3 regions of the Allobosea sp. genome follow, and region 1 is predicted to be linked to each of the others. Evidence: predicted binding sites of a transcription regulator. Region 1 holds the regulator's gene; each other region holds the start of a gene.
What was found. The regulator LexA, encoded in region 1, represses DNA repair genes until DNA is damaged. The targets are predictions, from matches to a motif close to TGTTCNNNNTGTGTTCNG.
Positions count from the first base shown of each region.

Region 2: ruvC (crossover junction endodeoxyribonuclease RuvC) is a predicted target of LexA. The motif match lies at 1,772-1,789, and genes of this name have one in related genera.
Region 3: M9917_RS20665 (YifB family Mg chelatase-like AAA ATPase) is a predicted target of LexA. The motif match lies at 3,604-3,621, and genes of this name have one in related genera.

Region 1 is NZ_JAMLIX010000002.1:1,015,672-1,021,800, reverse strand. It holds gene trpD (anthranilate phosphoribosyltransferase) at 1-816, shown strand, start outside; gene trpC (indole-3-glycerol phosphate synthase TrpC) at 825-1,631, shown strand; gene moaC (cyclic pyranopterin monophosphate synthase MoaC) at 1,628-2,110, shown strand; gene M9917_RS19915 (molybdopterin molybdotransferase MoeA) at 2,110-3,321, shown strand; gene lexA (transcriptional repressor LexA) at 3,399-4,115, shown strand; gene M9917_RS19905 (ComEC/Rec2 family competence protein) at 4,171-6,129, opposite strand, start outside.
Region 2 is NZ_JAMLIX010000001.1:2,361,729-2,367,857, reverse strand. It holds gene M9917_RS10955 (TIGR00282 family metallophosphoesterase) at 1-30, shown strand, start outside; gene M9917_RS10950 (YebC/PmpR family DNA-binding transcriptional regulator) at 126-872, shown strand; gene M9917_RS10945 (sulfite exporter TauE/SafE family protein) at 879-1,658, opposite strand; gene ruvC (crossover junction endodeoxyribonuclease RuvC) at 1,810-2,325, shown strand; gene ruvA (Holliday junction branch migration protein RuvA) at 2,351-2,968, shown strand; gene M9917_RS10930 (GNAT family N-acetyltransferase) at 2,965-3,456, shown strand; gene ruvB (Holliday junction branch migration DNA helicase RuvB) at 3,480-4,502, shown strand; gene ybgC (tol-pal system-associated acyl-CoA thioesterase) at 4,586-4,987, shown strand; gene M9917_RS10915 (TetR/AcrR family transcriptional regulator) at 5,043-5,702, shown strand; gene M9917_RS10910 (DUF2852 domain-containing protein) at 5,799-6,129, shown strand, end outside.
Region 3 is NZ_JAMLIX010000002.1:1,171,054-1,177,182, reverse strand. It holds gene M9917_RS20695 (efflux RND transporter permease subunit) at 1-246, opposite strand, end outside; gene M9917_RS20690 (efflux RND transporter periplasmic adaptor subunit) at 254-1,477, opposite strand; gene M9917_RS20685 (TetR/AcrR family transcriptional regulator) at 1,555-2,229, shown strand; tRNA gene M9917_RS20680 (tRNA-Ser) at 2,253-2,342, opposite strand; gene M9917_RS20675 (hypothetical protein) at 2,505-2,825, shown strand; gene msrA (peptide-methionine (S)-S-oxide reductase MsrA) at 2,910-3,566, shown strand; gene M9917_RS20665 (YifB family Mg chelatase-like AAA ATPase) at 3,678-5,216, shown strand; gene M9917_RS20660 (hybrid sensor histidine kinase/response regulator) at 5,310-6,129, shown strand, end outside.

The DNA.
Region 1 (6,129 bases):
ATGCTTCCCGTGAAGGCCCCGCCCGAGGCGATGGACATCGTCGGCACCGGCGGCGATTCCTCCGGCTCCTACAATGTCTCCACGCTGGCCGCGATCATCACCGCCGCCTGCGGCGTGCCGGTCGCCAAGCACGGCAACCGCGCCGCCTCCTCGCGCTCGGGCGCCGCCGACGTGCTGATGGCGCTTGGCGTCAAGGTCGGGCTCGATCCGGCCGCGACCGAGCGCTGCATCCGGCAAGCCGGCGTCGGCTTCATGTTCGCGCCGACGCATCATGCCTCGATGCGCCATGTCGCGCCGGTGCGCACCGAGCTCGGCACGCGCACGATCTTCAACCTGCTCGGGCCGCTCTCCAACCCGGCCGGGGCGAAGCGCCAGCTCATCGGCGCCTTCTCCGAGACCTGGCTGGAGCCGATGGTCAAGGTGCTCGCCTCCCTCGGCTCGACCAGCGTCTGGGCGGTGCACGGCTCCGACGGGCTCGACGAGATCACCACCACCGGGCCGACCCGCGTCGTCTCGCTGGAGAACGGCGAGATCACCCGCTTCTCGATCAGCCCCGCCGATGTCGGCCTTCAGCCGGCGAAGCCCGAAGACCTGCGCGGCGGCACGCCCGAAGAGAACGCGGCGGCGCTCAACGCCGTGCTCGCCGGGGAGAAGACCGCCTTCCGCGACATCGCCGCCTTCAATGCCGCCGCCGCCCTCCTCGTCGCCGGCAAGGCGAAGGACCTGAAAGAGGGCTTCGCCCTGGCGAGCGCCGCGATCGATTCAGGCCGGGCGAAGGCGACCCTCGCCGCGCTCGTCGAAGCCTCGAACGCGTGAGCGCCGGCATGACCGACATCCTCGCCAGAATCGAAGCCTATAAGCGACAGGAGATCGCCGCCGCCAAGGCCGCCGTCCCGCAGGCCGAGATCGAAAAGCGCGCGCGCGCCGCAGGCCAACCGCGCGGCTTCGCCGATGCGCTCGGGGCCAAGCTCGCGCAAGGCACGCCCGCCCTGATCGCCGAGATCAAGAAGGCGAGCCCGTCCAGGGGCCTGATCCGGGCCGATTTCGACCCGCCCACGCTCGCGCGTGCCTATGCGGCCGGCGGCGCGGCCTGTCTTTCCGTGCTGACCGACGCGCCCTCCTTTCAGGGCAGGCCGGAGTTCCTGACGCAGGCGCGCGAGGCCGCCGGCCTGCCGGCGCTGCGCAAGGATTTCCTCTACGAGCCCTATCAGGTCCATGAGGCCCGCGCCTGGGGCGCCGATTGCATCCTGATCATCATGGCCGGCGTCGACGACGCCACCGCCAAGGCGCTGAACGAGACCGCGCGCGGGCTCGGCATGGACGTGCTGGTCGAGGTGCATGACGACGCCGAGCTCGACCGGGCGCTGAAGCTGGAAAGCAGGCTCATCGGCATCAACAACCGCGACCTGCGCAGCTTCAACGTCGATCTCGCGGTGACGGAACGGCTGGCGCCGCGCGTGCCCGCCGGCCGGATCGTCATTAGCGAAAGCGGCATCTTCAGCCATGCCGACATCGCCCGGCTCAACCGGGCGGGCGTGAACAGCTTTCTCGTCGGCGAGAGCCTGATGCGGCAAGCCGACGTGACCGCCGCGACGCGGGACCTGCTCGCCGGCAAGGCCGACGCGGCGTGAGCAGGCTCAGCCATCTCGACGCCCAGGGTGAGGCGCATATGGTCGATGTCGGCGGCAAGGCCGAGACGGTGCGTCTCGCCATCGCCGAAGGCAACGTCGTGATGGCGCCGGAAACCATCGCGATCGTGCGCGACGGCAACGCCAGGAAGGGCGACGTGCTCGGCACCGCCCGGCTAGCCGGCATCATGGCGGCGAAGCGCACGCATGAGCTGATCCCGCTCTGCCACCCGCTGCTGCTGAGCAAGATTGCCGTCGATCTCACCATCGACGAGGCGCTGCCGGGCGTGCGCGTGCGCGCCGAAGTCAGGATGAAGGGCCAGACCGGCGTCGAGATGGAGGCGCTGACCGCCGTCTCCGTCGCCTGTCTCACCGTCTACGACATGGTCAAGGCCGTCGACCGGGCGATGCGGATCGAGGCTATCCGCCTGCTGCGCAAATCCGGCGGCCAGTCCGGCGATTACGAGGCGAAAGAGTCCTGATGGCGCTCACCCCGGTCCCCGTCGCGCGCAAGGCGCTGCTCGAGAGCATCCCGGGGCCGATGGGAGCGGAGACCCTGCCACTCTCCCAATGCGCCTGGCGGGTGCTCGCCACCGAGGTCGAGGCGCTGAGGACCCATCCGCCCTTCGCCAATTCCGCCATGGACGGCTATGCCGTGCGCGGCGACGAGATGGCGCAAGGCGTTGCGCTCGCCGTGATCGGCGAATCGGCCGCCGGCCGGGCTTTCGAGGGTGCGGTCGGGCCGGGTGAGGCGGTGCGCATCTTCACCGGCGCGCCGATGCCGCAGGGCGCCGACACGATCCTGATCCAGGAAGATGCGGACGGCGTCGGCAGCCCGGCGATCCGCGTGCGCGTGCCGCCCGCGAAGGGCCAGTTCCTGCGCGCTGCGGGGCTCGATTTCCACAAGGGCGACGTCCTGCTGCCGGCCGGGCGCGTGCTCGACGGCGCGGCGCTCGGGCTCGCCGCCGCGATGGGGCACCCGGCCCTGGCCGTCCGGCGCAAGCCCAGCGTCGCGATCCTCGCCACCGGCGACGAGCTGGTGGCGCCGGGCGAGCCGGTGGGGCGCGACCAGATCGTCGCCTCGAACTCGTTCGCGCTCGCCGCGCTGGTCGAGAAGGCCGGCGGCAGCGTGCTCGATCTCGGCATCGCCCGCGACGACCATGCCGACCTCGCCGCGAAGATCGCGCAGGCGCGGGCAGCCGAGGCCGATGTGCTGATCACGCTCGGCGGCGCCTCGGTCGGCGCGCACGACCTCGTGCACGAGGCGCTGACGCGGGCGGGCATGGCGCTCGGCTTCTGGAAGATCGCGATGCGGCCGGGCAAGCCGATGATGACCGGGCGCCTCGGTCCGATGGTGGTGGTCGGCCTGCCCGGCAACCCGGTCTCCTCGATCGTCTGCGGCCATCTCTTCGTGCTGCCGCTGATCGAGGCGCTGCTCGGCATCACTGACGCCGGCCGCGACCGCAGCATCCCCGCTTTGCTCGGCCGCGACCTGCCGGGCAACGACGCGCGCGAGGATTACCTGCGCTCGGAGCTTTCGCTGACGCCGGAAGGCTGGGTCGCGACGCCCTTCGGCCGGCAGGATTCCTCGATGCTCGGCACGCTGGCGCGGGCGCAGGCGCTGACGATCCGCCCGGCCTATGCCCCTCCGGCGAAGCAGGGCGACCCCTGCCGCATCCTGCCGCTACGGTAGCTGCTTGCGGAACACAAGCAGAACGCGTATGGTGTTCGTGCTTTGTTTCGAATCTCTTCCAGGGGCCGGCGGGGACCATGCTGACACGCAAGCAACACGAACTCCTGCGCTTCATCCAGGAACGCTTGCGCGAGAGCGGCGTGCCGCCCTCCTTCGACGAGATGAAGGACGCGCTCGACCTGCGCTCGAAATCCGGCATCCACCGGCTGATCATGGCGCTGGAGGAGCGCGGCTTCATCCGCCGCCTGCCGAACCGGGCGCGCGCGCTCGAGGTCATCAAGACGCCGGAAGGGCTCGGCGCACCGCAGCCGCGGCAGCGCTTCAGCCCGGCCGTGGTCCAGGGCGGCCGAGGCGCTGAGCCGGCTTCCGCCAGGCCGCGCCCCGCGGCAGCGGCGGAGGAGGACGGCCGGCGCGCCGTCGCCATCCCCGTCATGGGCCGCATCGCCGCCGGCACGCCGATCTCGGCGATCCAGAGCCGCAGCCACACCGTTTCGCTGCCGCCCGACATGCTGGGCTCCGGCGAGCATTACGCGCTGGAGGTGCGCGGCGATTCGATGGTCGAGGCCGGCATCCTCGACGGCGATACCGTCATCATCCGCAGGCAGGACACGGCCGATACCGGCGACATCATCGTGGCGCTGATCGACGACGAGGAGGCGACGCTGAAGCGGCTGCGCAAGCGCGGCTCCGCGATCGCGCTCGAAGCGGCGAACCCGGCCTACGAAACCCGCACGCTCGCCCCCGACCGGGTCAAGATCCAGGGGCGGCTGGTCAACCTGATGCGGCGTTACTGAAGGCGATCGGTCGCCATCGGGGCTGGGCGACGGCCCCCGGCTTGATCGGCAACGCCTACAAGGGGTCCGGATCGCCATCGGCGGCATCGGCCGATGGCCGAGGGGCTGCAGCCGGCGGGGCCGCAGGCGCCGGCTTGCCGCGGCTCCAGGGCCTTTCGGCGCCGGAGCGTTCCGCGGCATGGCTGCTCCAGCCCTTGGATGCGCGGTAGAGCGAGGTCGCGCCGCCGCGCGAGAGCGTCATCCGCTCGATCAGCTGCGCCTTGCAGGCCCCACTCCAGGGGGTGGCGGTGACGACGAGGTCGGCCCGCTGGCAATCCTCGACGATCGCCAGCCGGTCGCGCGCATAGGAGACCGTGCGCCGGTCTGCCGTCCGGGCGATGCAGGCCAGCCTGTCGCAGGCGATGCCGGCCCTGAGCGAGGGATCGTCGGGCGAGCGGGCGTCGCCATCGGCGGCGAGCCATTGCTGGAGGACGAAGCGGCTGGGCTTGCCGGCGATGGCGAGGCGCCCGTCGGGCCCACGCACCGCCAGCCCCGCGCCGTCGCGCTCGATCAGGATCTCGGGCCGCTCCGGCTTGCCGGCTATCGCGACGCCGAAGACCAGTGGCAACACCGCAAGCCAGCGCCAGGCGGTCGTCCAGAGCGTCAGCCACAAAAGCGCCAGCGCGAAGCAGCCCAGCACCGCCGGACCGAACGCCGCGACCGTCACCGTGGAATGGTCGATGGTCGCGACCCAATGCGCCACGCTGAGCACCGCGTCGGAGGCGAGCCCCATCAGCGCCCAGGCCGGCCAGTCCAGCCCGAACGGGTAGGCGAGCACGCCGAACACCGCCGCCGGCATCACGAAAAGCGAGACGAAGGGCAGCGCCATGGCGTTGCCGAGCAGGCCGAAGGGGTTGAAGGTCTGGAAATGATAGGCGCCGAAGGGTGCGGTGGCGGCGGTCGCCAGCAAGGTGGTGACGACGATGCCGAGCGCCGCCGTCGCGATCGGCCCAAGCGGCCAGGGCAGCGCCGGCGGCGGATTCGTGCGCTCGCGCCCCTCCCAGCGCTCGGCGAAGGCGATCAGCGCCGCGACCGCGCCGAAGGACATCTGGAAGCTCGGTCCCAGCAGCGCGTCGGGCTCGCGCAGCAGCACGATCATGGCGGCGATCGCGAGGTTGCGCATGCTGAGCGCCGTACGGTCGACCAGGATCGCGCCCAGCATCACCAGCGTCATGATCAGCGAGCGCTCGGTCGCGACGTCGCCGCCGGAGAAGATGCAATAGCCGGTCGCGCCGAGCATGGCCGCCAGCGCCGCGAGCTTCTTCACCGGCCAGCGCAGCGCCGCGGTCTGCGACAGGGCGAGGAGCGCGCGCACCAGCGCGAAGATCGTCCCGGCGGCGAGCACCATGTGCAGCCCGGAGATCGAGACGATGTGGTAGATGCCGGCGGCGCGCAGATCGTTGTTGGTCGCCTCGGTGATCAGGCCGCGCTTGCCGGTGACGAGCGCGGCGGCGACCGCCCCGCCCTGTCCGCCCGCGACCTCGGCGATGCGCCGCGTCAGGGCGTTGCGGGCGCGGTCGATCGTCGCGTCGACGGTCAGGCGCGTCGGCGGGGGATGAGGCGGCGGCGCGAGCGCGATCTTGCCGGAGACGCTGCCGACGGCGCCGATCCCGCGGAAGAAGGCATCGCGGCCGAAATCATAGCCGCCGGCCCTGGCCGGTCCCGGCGGGGGCAGAAGCCGCGCCGTGGCGAGGATGTGGTCGCCCGGCGCCACGGAACCCGCCCGGATGTTGACACGGACCCGCTTCGGCCGCTCGCCCGCAGGCACCCCGGCGATATCCGTGACCAGCAGCACGAGCCGCGCCCCGCCGCCATCGCGGGTTTCGACGCTCTCGACGAAGCCGGAGAGCTTGCCGATGCGCGCCCGCTCCAGCATCGGCGCGGCGACATCGGCGGTGCGCCAGACCCCGGCGGCGAAGCCCGTGAAAGCCGCCGCCGCGGCGAGACAGGCCATCGCGGCGTAACGGCGCAGGCG
Region 2 (6,129 bases), on a different contig from region 1:
GAGGCGCTGCCGACGGGCTGGATTTCCTGACGAAGCCCTGCCCCGGCTTGCGCGTGCGCGGCGCCGGCGCCTATAAGGCCGCCTTCCAGCAGTTTTGCCGCAACCTTCGAAGGTAACGAGCTCCCATGGCCGGCCATTCCCAGTTCAAGAACATCATGCACCGCAAGGGCAAGCAGGATGCGGTGCGCTCCAAGCTGTTCTCGAAACTGGCCCGTGAAATCACCGTCGCCGCCAAGATGGGCATGCCCGATCCCAACATGAATCCGCGCCTGCGCATGGCGGTTATCGCCGCCCGCGCCGAGAACATGCCGAAGGACAATATCGAGCGCGCCATCAAGAAGGCGATGGGCGGCGAGGGCGAGAACTACGACGAGGTCCGCTACGAGGGCTACGGCCCCGGCGGCGCCGCCGTCATCGTCGAGGCGCTGACCGACAACCGCAACCGCACCGCTTCCGCCGTACGCTCCTACTTCACCAAGGCGGGCGGGGCGCTGGGCGAGAGCAACTCCGTCTCCTTCATGTTCAACCGCGTCGGCGAGATCGGCTATCCGCCCGAGGCCGGCGACGCCGACACGGTGATGGAGGCGGCGATCGAGGCCGGTGCCGACGACGTGATCTCCGACGAGAACGGCCACGTCATCCTGTGCGCCTTCGATGCCCTGAACGAAGTCTCCAAGGCGCTGGAAGCGGCGCTGGGCGCTCCGGCCTCGGCCAAGCCGGTCTGGCGGCCGACGACGGCGGCCCCGCTCGACGAGGACAAGGCCGCCTCGATGATGAAGCTGATGGAAGCGCTCGACAATGACGACGACGTCCAGAACGTCTTCGCCAATTTCGAGATCGCCGACGAGATCATGGCCAAGCTCGGCGTCTGACCGTCGTCACCGCCCGATCAGCCTGTCCCATAGCGGCAGGCTGACGAACGCGCTCAGGAAGATCACCAGATAGGCCACGCGCCGGAAGCCCGCCTCCGAGGCGCGGCGGAAGCCGTGCGTGCCGGCCCACAGCCCGGCGCCGTAGATGAGGGAGAGCGGCAGCGCCATCATCAGCGCGCCACCGGTGAGGATGCCCTTCCACCACAGGATCACGCCGGCGATCACGGTCGAGGCGCCGAAGAAGGTCTGCAGATTGGCGCGGGCCATGTGCCGGTCGTTGCGCTGCGCGCCGAGCCAGAACACCGCCAGCGGAACGCCGCCGATCGAGGCCATGCCGTTGCACAGGCCCGACAGCGCGCCGACGCCCAGCGAAAGCGGAACCGTCGGCCGCCCGTGATAGCGCCAGCCGGAGGCGATCAAGGCCACCGCCAGGAGCACGAGCAGGGCGAGCACCCAGCGCATCGTCTCGCGGTCGAGCCAGATCAGGAGCCAGATTCCCACCGGCAGCGCCAGCGTCGCGGTCAGGAGCAGCGGCAGGATCTCGCGCCATTCGGCCCGCCTTGCGCTATAGGCCGCGATCGGCAGCGCGAAGGGCAGATCGACGAACCAGATCAGTCCCAGCGCCGCCACCGGCCCCAGCACGATCGAGGCCAGCGGCATGAACACCATGGCGAAACCAAAGCCGGTGAAGCCGCGCACCAGCCCGCCGAGCAGGGTCGCCGCCACAAGGGCGGCGATGCCGCCGGCCGCCAGCCCCGGCATGAAGAAAGACAGATCGAAGGACATGAAGCCGGCGCGAGGAGGGACGATGCGGCAGGCGCTGCCGCCGGGCCGCAGGAAGAACAGTTTTCCCTTTCGATGGCAAGGACGAGAAGAATTCATCTGCGTATGCGTTCGCACGGGACAAAGACGAAACATCCGCTAGTTTGAGCGCGTCATGGCATCCGCGATTCGCATCCTCGGCATCGACCCCGGCCTGCGCAGGACCGGCTGGGGCGTCATCGTCTCGGAAGGCAGCAAGCTTTCCTTCGTCGCCTGCGGCTGCGTCGAGAGCGAAGGGGCGCTGCCGCTCGGCCGGCGGCTGCGGCAATTGCACGAGGGGTTGCACGCGGTCATCGCCGCGCATCGCCCGCTGGAGGTCGCCGTCGAGGAGACCTTCGTCAACCGCGACCCGCAATCGGCGCTGAAGCTCGGCCAGGCGCGGGGCATCGCGCTGGTCGTGCCCGCGCTCGCCGGGCTCGATGTCGCCGAATATGCCGCCAACCTCGTCAAGAAGACCGTGGTCGGCGTCGGCCATGCCGACAAGAAGCAGGTACAGGCGATGATCAAGGTGCTGCTGCCCCGGGCCGAGACCGGCTCGGCCGATGCGGCGGACGCGCTCGCCGTCGCGATCTGCCACGCCCAGCATCGCGGCATGAAGGCGCTGGTCGCCGGGATGCGGGCGGCGGAATGAGCGAGACGACGGAGAGAAACGGACGATGATCGGCAAGCTCAAGGGCCTGATCGATTCCTATGGCGAGGACCATGTGATCGTCGACGTGCAGGGCGTCGGCTATGTCGTGCAATGCTCGGCGCGCACGCTCCAGCGCCTGCCCAAGCCCGGCGAGGCGGCGGCGCTCTCGATCGAGACCCATGTCCGCGAGGATGCGATCCGCCTCTACGGCTTCCTCTCCGATGTCGAGCGCGACTGGTTCCGGCTGATGCAGGTGGTGCAGGGCGTCGGCGCCAAGGTCGCGCTCGCCATCCTCTCGACATTCGATCCGGGCGCGCTCGCCACCGCCATCGCCACCGGCGACAAGGCGGCGATCGCGCGCGCGCCCGGCGTCGGCCCGAAGCTCGCCCAGCGCCTCTGCGCCGAGCTGAAGGACAAGGCCCCCGCCTTCGGCCATATCGACCCCGGCGTGGCCCAGCTCTCCGGCGCGCTGGAGGATCGCAAGCTCCCGCAGCCCGTCGCCGACGCCGTCTCGGCGCTCGCCAATCTCGGCTATCCGCAGGCGCAGGCGGTGGTCGCCGTGGCCGCCGCCGCCCGCATCGCCGGCGACGGCGCCGGCACGGCCCAGCTCATCAAGCTCGGCCTGAAGGAGCTCGCCAAGTGAGCGCAGCGCTCGACGGGCTCGAACTGCGCGTCGTCGCCGACAAGACCGAGCTCTGCCGCCTCATGCTGGCGAACTGGGGCTCGCAGCGCATGATGATCGACCTGCACGTCTATGACGTCGCCGAGATCGACGCGCTCGGTCTCTACGAGCCGGACGGGCGCACCGCCGCGCTGGCGAGCTGGACGATGCGGGGCGGGAACGCCTATCTGTGCGCGCTGCATTCGCTGAAGCCCGGCGAAGGCGTCGCCATCCGCATGCTGGATGCAGTCGTCACAACGGCGCGGGCGGCCGGCGCAAGGAAGCTCAAGGCGATGCTGACCAACGACAACATGCCCGGCCTCACCTTCTACCAGCGTCAGGGCTTCCGCCTCTCGGGGCTTTATATCGAGGCGATCGACGCCTATCGCTCGGTCGTTCCGGGCATCATCCGGACGGGATACCGCGACATCCCGGTCCGCGACGCCATCGAGCTGGAGATCGCGCTGTGAGCGAGGCCAAGCGCTCCGGATTGATGACGGGCGAACGCCGCGAGGACGACGCCGACACCTCGCTGCGGCCGCTCTCGCTCGCCGATTTCACCGGCCAGGCGGCGGCGCGGGCTAATCTCCAGGTCTTCATCAATGCTGCCAGGACCCGCGGCGACGCGCTCGACCATGTCCTCTTCGTCGGCCCGCCGGGGCTCGGCAAGACGACGCTGGCGCAGATCGTCGCCCGCGAGCTCGGCGTCAACTTCCGCTCGACCTCCGGCCCCGTGATCGCCAAGGCCGGCGACCTCGCCGCCCAGCTCACCAACCTGGAAGAGCGCGACGTGCTCTTCATCGACGAGATCCACCGCCTCAACCCGGCGGTGGAGGAAATCCTCTATCCGGCGATGGAGGACTACCAGCTCGACCTGATCATCGGCGAGGGGCCGGCCGCGCGCTCGGTCAAGATCGACCTGCCGAAATTCACCCTCGTCGGCGCCACCACCCGCGCCGGCCTCCTGACCACACCCTTGCGCGACCGCTTCGGCATCCCGATCCGGCTGCAATTCTACACGGTCGAGGAGCTCACGGGCATCGTCGCGCGCGGCGCCCGCGTGCTCGGCGTGCCGATGGCACAGGACGGCGCCGACGAGATCGCCCGTCGCTCGCGCGGGACGCCGCGCATCGCCGGGCGCCTGCTCAGGCGCGTGCGCGACTTCGCCATCGTCGACGGCGACCCGGTCGTCACCCGCAAGGTCGCCGACAAGGCGCTCTCGCTGCTCGACGTCGACGCCATCGGCCTCGACCAGATGGACCGGCGCTATCTCACCACCGTCGCGGTCAATTTCGGCGGCGGGCCGGTCGGGATCGAGACCATCGCCGCCTCGCTCTCCGAGCCGCGCGACGCGATCGAGGAGATCATCGAGCCCTTCCTGCTCCAGCAGGGCTTCATCCAGCGCACCCCGCGCGGGCGCCTGCTCACCCCGCACGCCTTCCGCCATCTCGGCATGCCGGAACCCTCGCGCGAGAGCGCCCAGTTCGGGCTGTTCGGCGAAGCCGAGGACGATTGATTGGCGGCCGGATTGCTGGAGGCGATGCGCCGCAATCCGGCCGGTGATTGGAAGGTCGCCGGCATCGAAAGGCTCTGCGCGACATGACGACCCACCGCCTCGAGATCCGCGTCTATTACGAGGACACCGATTTTTCCGGCGTGGTCTATCACGCCTCCTATCTGCGCTTCATGGAGCGCGGCCGCACCGAGATGATCCGCGCGCTCGGCATCGGGCAGCGCGAGCTCTTCGACGGCGAGACGGCGCTCGGCTTCGCCGTCCGCCGGATGCTGATCGACTTCCTCAGGCCCGCCGTGATGGACGACCTGCTGACGATCGAGACGGCTTGCGTCGAGGCGCGCGGCGCCACCATGGACCTCGAGCAGCGCGTGCTGCGCGGCGCGGAGGTCCTGGTCACGGCCCAGGTCAAGGTCGCCTGCATCGGCGCCGGCCGGGCGCGCCGCATTCCCGATGTCTTGCGCAAGCGGCTGATGCTCGACGATTGACGATGCTGCCCACACCCATCGACGCAAGCCCCGCCCGCATGTTAGCGCTCTTAACATGAGCTGGAAGCGCGACCGCCCCGAACATCCCCGCGGCTACCATCACGGCAACCTCAAGGAGGAGCTGGTGCGCGCCGCGCTCGGGCTGATCGGCGAGAAGGGGCCGAGCGGCTTCACCTTCGCCGAGGCCGCGCGGATGGCCGGCGTCAGCCCCGCCGCCCCCTATCGCCATTTCCGCGACCGCGACGACCTGCTCGCCGACGTCGCCGCGCGCGGCTTCCAGGCCTTCGAGGCGGCGCTGTCGCGCGCCTGGGATCAGGGCCGGCCCGACCCCGAGAGCGCCTTCCACCGGCTCGGCCGCGCCTATCTCGCCTTCGCCCATGACGAGCCGGCCTATTACACCGCGATGTTCGAGGCCGGCGTGCCGCTCGACGCCAATCCGGGCTTACGCGCCGCCGCCGACCAGGCTTTCGCCATCCTCAGGCAGGCCGCCGAGGCGCTGATCGCGCGGCTGCCGCAGGGCAAGCGCCCGCCCGCGCTGATGATGGCGCTGCACATCTGGGCGATGTCGCACGGCATCGCCGCCCTGTTCGGCCGCGCCGACGGCGGCCGGCGCCCGCTGCCGATGTCGGCGGCGGAACTCCTCGAAGCCGGCATGCTGATCTACCTCCAGGGCCTCGGGATCGAGCGGGAAACCGCCTCCACGCCCCCCGCCTGACGATTTTCCGAAGGCTTCATCCTTGACAAGCCGGCTTCCCGCACGCATCTATGTAAATGTGATTTACATTCACGTCTTTTGACCCGGAGGAGGACAATGCCGCTCGTCGCCAAGCTTGACGAATATGGAAAGGGAGCCTGGATCGCCTTCGCGGTGCTCGGCTTCGTCGTGTGGTGGCCTCTGGGTCTGGCGACCCTGGCCTTTTTGTTCGGGAGTGGACGCATGGGTTGTGGCTCGCATTGGGATCGCTACGAGCACCGGATGAGCCGCCTGCAGGGCAAGATGGACCGGATGCGCGAGCGCATGTCCGGCCGCGGCTTCGGCGGCTGGGGCCGCGAGCCTTCGAGCGGCAACCGCGCCTTCGACGAGTATCGCATGGAGACGCTGCGCCGGCTCGAGGAGGAGCAGCGCGAGTTCCATGATTTCC
Region 3 (6,129 bases), 160 kb from region 1:
CGAGGTCGCCGTCATGTATTGCAGGTTGTCGACGCCGGTCATGCCCTGCTCGATGACCTTGGTCACCGAGTTCTCGACGGTCTGGGCGTCGGCGCCGGGATAGTTGGCGCTGATCTGCACGGTCGTCGGCGCGATCTGCGGATATTGCGAGATCGGCAGCGAGCGCAGCGCGAGCAGCCCCGCCAGCATGATGACGATGGCGACGACCCAGGCGAAGATCGGCCGTTCGATGAAGAAACGCGACAGCATGGCGTCAGTTCTTCGCCGTGTCGCCGGCGGGAAGCTCGGCGCGGCGGTTGGCCGATTTGAGCTCGCCCGTCGCCTCGTCGACGCTGACCTCGTTCGCGGTCACGACCTGGCCCGGCCTTGCGAGCTGGCCGCCCTCGACGATGACGCGCTCGCCGTCCTTGACGCCTGAGTCGACCAGCCAGTTGTTGCCGATGTTGCGCCTGGTCGCCAGCACGCGCTCCTCGACCTTGCCGTCGGCTGAGACGAATTTCGCGGTCGCCTCGCCCTTGGTGTTGCGCCCGACGGCGCGCTGCGGCAGCAGGAAGCTGTTCTCGGCGATGCCTTCCTGGATCACGGCGCGCACGAACATGCCCGGCAGCAGGAGCCGGTCCGGATTGGGGAATTCGGCGCGGACGCTGAAGGTGCCGGTCGTCTGGTCGATATTGGCCTCGGCGAATTCGAGCTTGCCGGTCTGCTGATAGGCGTCGCCGGTGTCGAGCTTGAGCCTCACCGCGACGTTGGGGCCGGTGAACTTCAGCCGGCCCGAGGCGATATCGGCGCGGAACTTCAGCAGGTTGGTGCTCGACTGGGTGACGTCGACATTGATCGGATCGAGCTTGCGGATCGTGGTCAGTATCGCGGCCTGGTTGGCGGTGACGAGCGCGCCCTGGGTCAGTGCCGATTTGTCGATGCGCCCGTCGATCGGAGCCGTGACCTTGGTATAGGCGAGGTTGATCCGCGCTGCCTCGACGCTCGCCTTGGTGCCCGCCAGATCGGCCTGCGCCTGTGCCAGCGTGGCGGTGGCGTCGTCCATGTCCTGCCGGCTGCCGGCGTTGCGCTGGTAGAGCTCCTGGTAGCGGCCGGCCCGGATCTGGGCGTTGGTGACGGCGGCCTCGGCCTTCTGCTGGGCCGCGATCGCGCTGTCGAGCGCGGCCTGATAGGGGGCGGGGTCGATCTCGTAGAGCACGTCCCCGGCCTTGACCTCGCTGCCCTCTCGGAACAGCCGCGACTTGATGATGCCGCTGACCTGGGGCCTCACCTCCGCGATCAGGCTCGCCGAGACGCGGCCCGGCAGCTCGGCCGTGATCGCCACCGGCTGCGGATGCAGCGAGACGACGCTGACCTGAAGCTGCGGCTGCGCCGGCGGGGCTGCCGCCTTCTCGGCATTGCAGGCAGCCAGAGCCGCCGCGATGAGCAGCGCGCCCGGCAAGGCGTGGCGGGAGGAGGAGGGGGCGCGCTCGGCCGGCATGCGGTCTCTCTTTTTGGAAACTGGCGGGTTTCTTATCTCTTGATTTCTGCGGCTGTCAAACCCCAGAATGCGGCGCCATGACGGAGTTGACCAGAGCGAACGGCGGAGATGGCGCGCAACCGGCTTCCGGGAGGGCGCGCGGGCGCCCCAAGACGCGCCCGGACGAAGCCGAGCGCGAGCGGATCGTGCGCTCCGCCCGCGAGCTTTTCCTCGATGTCGGCTATGGCGGCACGACGATGGATGCGGTGGCAAGCCGCTGCGGCGTCTCGAAGCGCACGCTCTACCGGCTGTTTCCGGCCAAGAGCGACCTGTTCCGCGTGATGGTGGCCGATCACCGGCGCTCGATGCTGGCGCTGCCGCGCGACGCGGACGAGGATCTGCCGCTCGCCGAGGCGCTGGCGGCGATCTTCCGGCTCGACAGCGACGCGATCGACGATCGCGAGCGGCTGGCCTTCGTCAGGCTGGTCCTCGCCGATTCGGATCGCTTCAGCGAGATCGGCGAGATGATCGCACAGGAGGGCGCCCAGCCGGCGCGGCGGCTCCTGGAGGATTGGCTTGTCCGGCAGCAGGCGCGCGGCGCGCTGCGGGCCTTTCCGGCCGATGCGCTGGCCCGGATGCTGATGGACATGATCTTCTCGGTGCTGATCAAGCGCTTTCCCGGCGACCGGCTCATGACGGCCGCGGAGCGCCAGCGGCATGCGCGGCTGTGCCTTAAGGTGTTCCTGGAGGGTGTGGCGGCGACGCCGGCGTGATCGCCGTGGAGGGCTTCCCGAAATGGCGGACAGGGCGGGATTCGAACCCGCGATACGGTTTCCCGTATACACACTTTCCAGGCGTGCGCCTTCAACCACTCGGCCACCTGTCCGGCGCGCTGCTTATGACCGCCGGCCCGCCATCTTTCAAGGGCCGTGATCGCGCCTTTTGCACAATCGCGCCAAATCGCGAGCGATCGGTTGCGCTCAGCGCCCGGCATGGGCACATCTGGTCGCCCGCGCCGATGTGCGGGGATTGCTGCGGGGGGCGGACGGTGAGGTTTTTGCTCCGGTTGACCGGTTATCTCTTCGTCGCGGCGGGCTTCGTCGCGCTCGTGATCGACGGCGCCCGCTCGATCGCCGATTCGGTGCTTCGCTTCACGCCGCTCGGCGACGTGCTGCAGGCCGTCATGCAGGAGCGCTTCCAGCTCGTCCAGCCGGCGATCGAGCGCAACATCCATCCCTGGCTCTGGGACCCGCTGCTGCTGACGCTGCTGAAGGCGCCGGCCGCGGGCGTGGCGTTGCTCTTCGGTTTCGGGCTGCTCTGGCTCGGCCGGCGCCCGCCGGAAGCGATCGGCATCGTCACGCGTCGGTGATCGCGCCCCTGCGCCGGGAACCCTGTGCGAACGCGCCGCGCGAGCCTACATTGACCGCTGAGCCCGAACCGAACGGAGCGAACCATGTTCTCCCTGCGCAAGAAGACCGAGATGCCGTCCCCGGCCGAGATCCTGCCCGGCCGCGCCGCGGCAATTCCTACCGCCGAGAGCCATGTCGTCAACGGGCGCAGCCTGGCCGGCCCCTATCCGGCGGGAATGCAGAAGGCCCTGTTCGGCCTCGGCTGCTTCTGGGGCGCCGAGCGCAAGTTCTGGCAGAGCGGCGAGGGCATCTGGGTGACGGCTTCGGGCTATGCCGGCGGCACGACGCAAAACCCGACCTATGAGGAGGTCTGCAGCGGGCTGACCGGGCACACCGAAGTGGTCCTCGTCGTCTTCGACCCCGCCAAAATCGCCTATGAGGACCTCCTGAAGATCTTCTGGGAGAACCACGATCCGACCCAGGGCATGCGGCAGGGCGGCGACGTCGGCACGCAATACCGCTCGGCGATCTACACCTACGACGCGCAGCAGCAGGAGGCGGCCGAGCGCTCGCGCGCGGCTTACGCCCAGGCGCTCGCCGCCGGCGGCTACGGCCCGGTCACCACCGAGATCCGCCCGGCGCCGACCTTCTACTTCGCCGAGGATTATCACCAGCAATATCTGGCCAGGAACCCGGCCGGCTATTGCGGGCTGGGCGGCACCGGCGTCGCCTGCCAGATCGGGCTCTCCGTCGAGGCGTGAAGGCGGGGGGAGGCACATCTCCTTCCAGCCGCCGTCCGGTTCCCGGTATGTTCTTGCGTTGCCGCTGAAGCTCCGCTAGCCTTCCGCTGCGGTAGGGGAGCGGGGCGCAAGATGGTGGCGCGAGTCGCGACGGTGGCGTTCGAGGGCATCGAGGCCCGCGCCGTCGACGTTCAGGTCCAGATCGCGGCGGGCGGCGTCGCTTTCGTTCTGGTCGGGCTGCCGGACAAGGCTGTCGCGGAAAGCCGCGAGCGGGTCCGGGCCGCGCTCCTTGCCTCGGGGCTTGCTCTGCCGGCCAAGCGCGTCACCGTCAACCTGGCGCCGGCGGACCTGCCCAAGGAAGGCAGCCATTACGATTTGCCGATCGCGCTCGCCGTGATGGCCGCGATCGGGGCGATCCCTCCCGATGCGCTCGCCGGTTATGCGGTCCTCGGCGAATTGGCGCTCGACGGCTCGATCGCGCCGGTCGCGGGCGTGCTGCCGGCGGCGATCGCGGCCTATGCCAGGGGGCAGGGGCTGATCTGCCCGGCGGCGTCGGGCCCGGAGGCGGCCTGGGCCGCGGCGGATATCGACATCCTGGCGCCGCGCTCGCTGATCCAGCTCGCCAACCATTTCAAGGGAACCCAGGTGATGGCCCGGCCGGAGCCGGCGGTGGCGCGCGAGGCCGGCCCGCTGCCGGACCTCGCCGACGTCAAGGGCCAGGAAAGCGCGCGGCGCGTGCTCGAGATCGCGGCGGCGGGCGGGCACAATCTCCTGATGAACGGGCCGCCCGGGGCCGGCAAGTCGATGCTGGCGAGCCGGCTGCCCTCGATCCTGCCGCCGCTTTCGCCGCGCGAGCTGCTCGAGGTCTCGATGGTGATGTCCGTCGCCGGCCGGCTCGCCGAGGGCGCGCTGACCGACCGGCGCCCGTTCCGGGCCCCGCATCATTCGGCCTCGATGGCGGCGCTGGTCGGGGGCGGGGTGCAGGCGCGGCCGGGCGAGGTGTCGCTGGCGCATCACGGCGTGCTCTTCCTCGACGAGTTGCCGGAATTCCAGCCGCAGGCGCTCGATGCGCTGCGCCAGCCGATCGAGACCGGCGAGGTGCTGATCTCGCGCGCCAACAACCGCGTCGTCTATCCGGCGCGCTTCCAGCTCGTCGCCGCGATGAATCCCTGCCGCTGCGGCCGGGCGACCGAGCCCGGCTTCGCCTGCCGCCGCCAGCCGAACGAACGCTGCATGGCGCAGTATCAGGCGCGCGTCTCCGGCCCGCTGCTCGACCGGATCGACATCGCGATCGATGTGCCGGCGGTGACGGCGGTGGATCTGATCCGCCCCGCCGCGGGCGAAAGCTCGGCGGCGGTGGCCGCGCGCGTCGCGATGGCGCGTACGATCCAGGCGGAGCGCTTCGAGCGCCTCGGCTTCGACGGGGTCATGACCAACGCCGCCTGCCCGGTATCCGTTATCGAGGAGATCGCGCGGCCGGACAAGGCCGGGCTTTCCCTGCTGCGCGACGCGGCGGAGGCGCTACGGCTGACGGCGCGCGCCTATCACCGCGTGCTGAAGGTCGCCCGCACGCTCGCCGACCTCGACGCGGAGGAGACGGTCGGCCGGCACCATCTGGCGGAGGCCCTGTCCTACCGGGCACGGGGGGAGGATCTCGTCGCGGCCGCCTGAGGCGCGAAGGTTAACCGATCCTCACCTCGAACCGGTCGTATTTGCCCTATTCACAGGCGCCTTTCTCAAGGGGGGCCGCGTAGATCGGAGGTCATGGCTTCCTCGATCTGGTCATGGCTTGCCCTTGCTCCTGCGCTGCTGCTTCTCCCGGCGGCGGGGGGGCTTATCTGGCTCATGCGCCAGCGCGGCGCGCTTAGCCGGCAGGTCGCCGGGCTCGCCCATGAGGTCGAGGCGCTCAACGACCGCCTCTGGAACCTCGCCGACAGCGAGGAACGCTATCGCAGCCTGATCGAGGCGCAGGGCGACCTGATCGTCAGGCGCGACGGCCTCAAGATCGTCTATGCCAACCGCGCCTATGCGGCGCTGTTCGGCGCAACCGAGCAGGATCTCGTCGGCAGCGAGATGCTGCTGCCGCAGCTCGCCAGCCGGCCGCTCGCGCGGCTGGAGGGCGGCGCGCGCAGCTTCGACGAATGCCTCGCCACCCATGCGGGCGAGCGCTGGATCGCCTGGATCGAGACGGCCGTGCGCGGGTCCGACGGGCGCACGCTGATCCAGCGCGTCGGCCGCGACATCACGGCGCGCATCGCCGGCGAGGATGCGCTGGTCGAGGCACGCGCACGGGCCGAGGCCGCCAACGAGGCCAAGTCGCGCTTCCTGGCGACCGTCAGCCACGAGTTCCGCACGCCGCTCAACGGCATCCTCGGCATGGCCGACCTCCTGACCGATACCGGCCCCGACGCGGAGCAGGCGACCTATGTCGCGGCGCTGCGCACCTCCGGCGAGGCGCTGCTGGCGCTGGTCGACGACATCCTCGATTTCGCCAAGGTCGAGGCCGGCAGGCTGGAGCTCAACGAGGCGCCTTACGACCCGGTCCAGCTCGTCGAGACGGTCGCGGAGCTGATGGCGCCGCGCG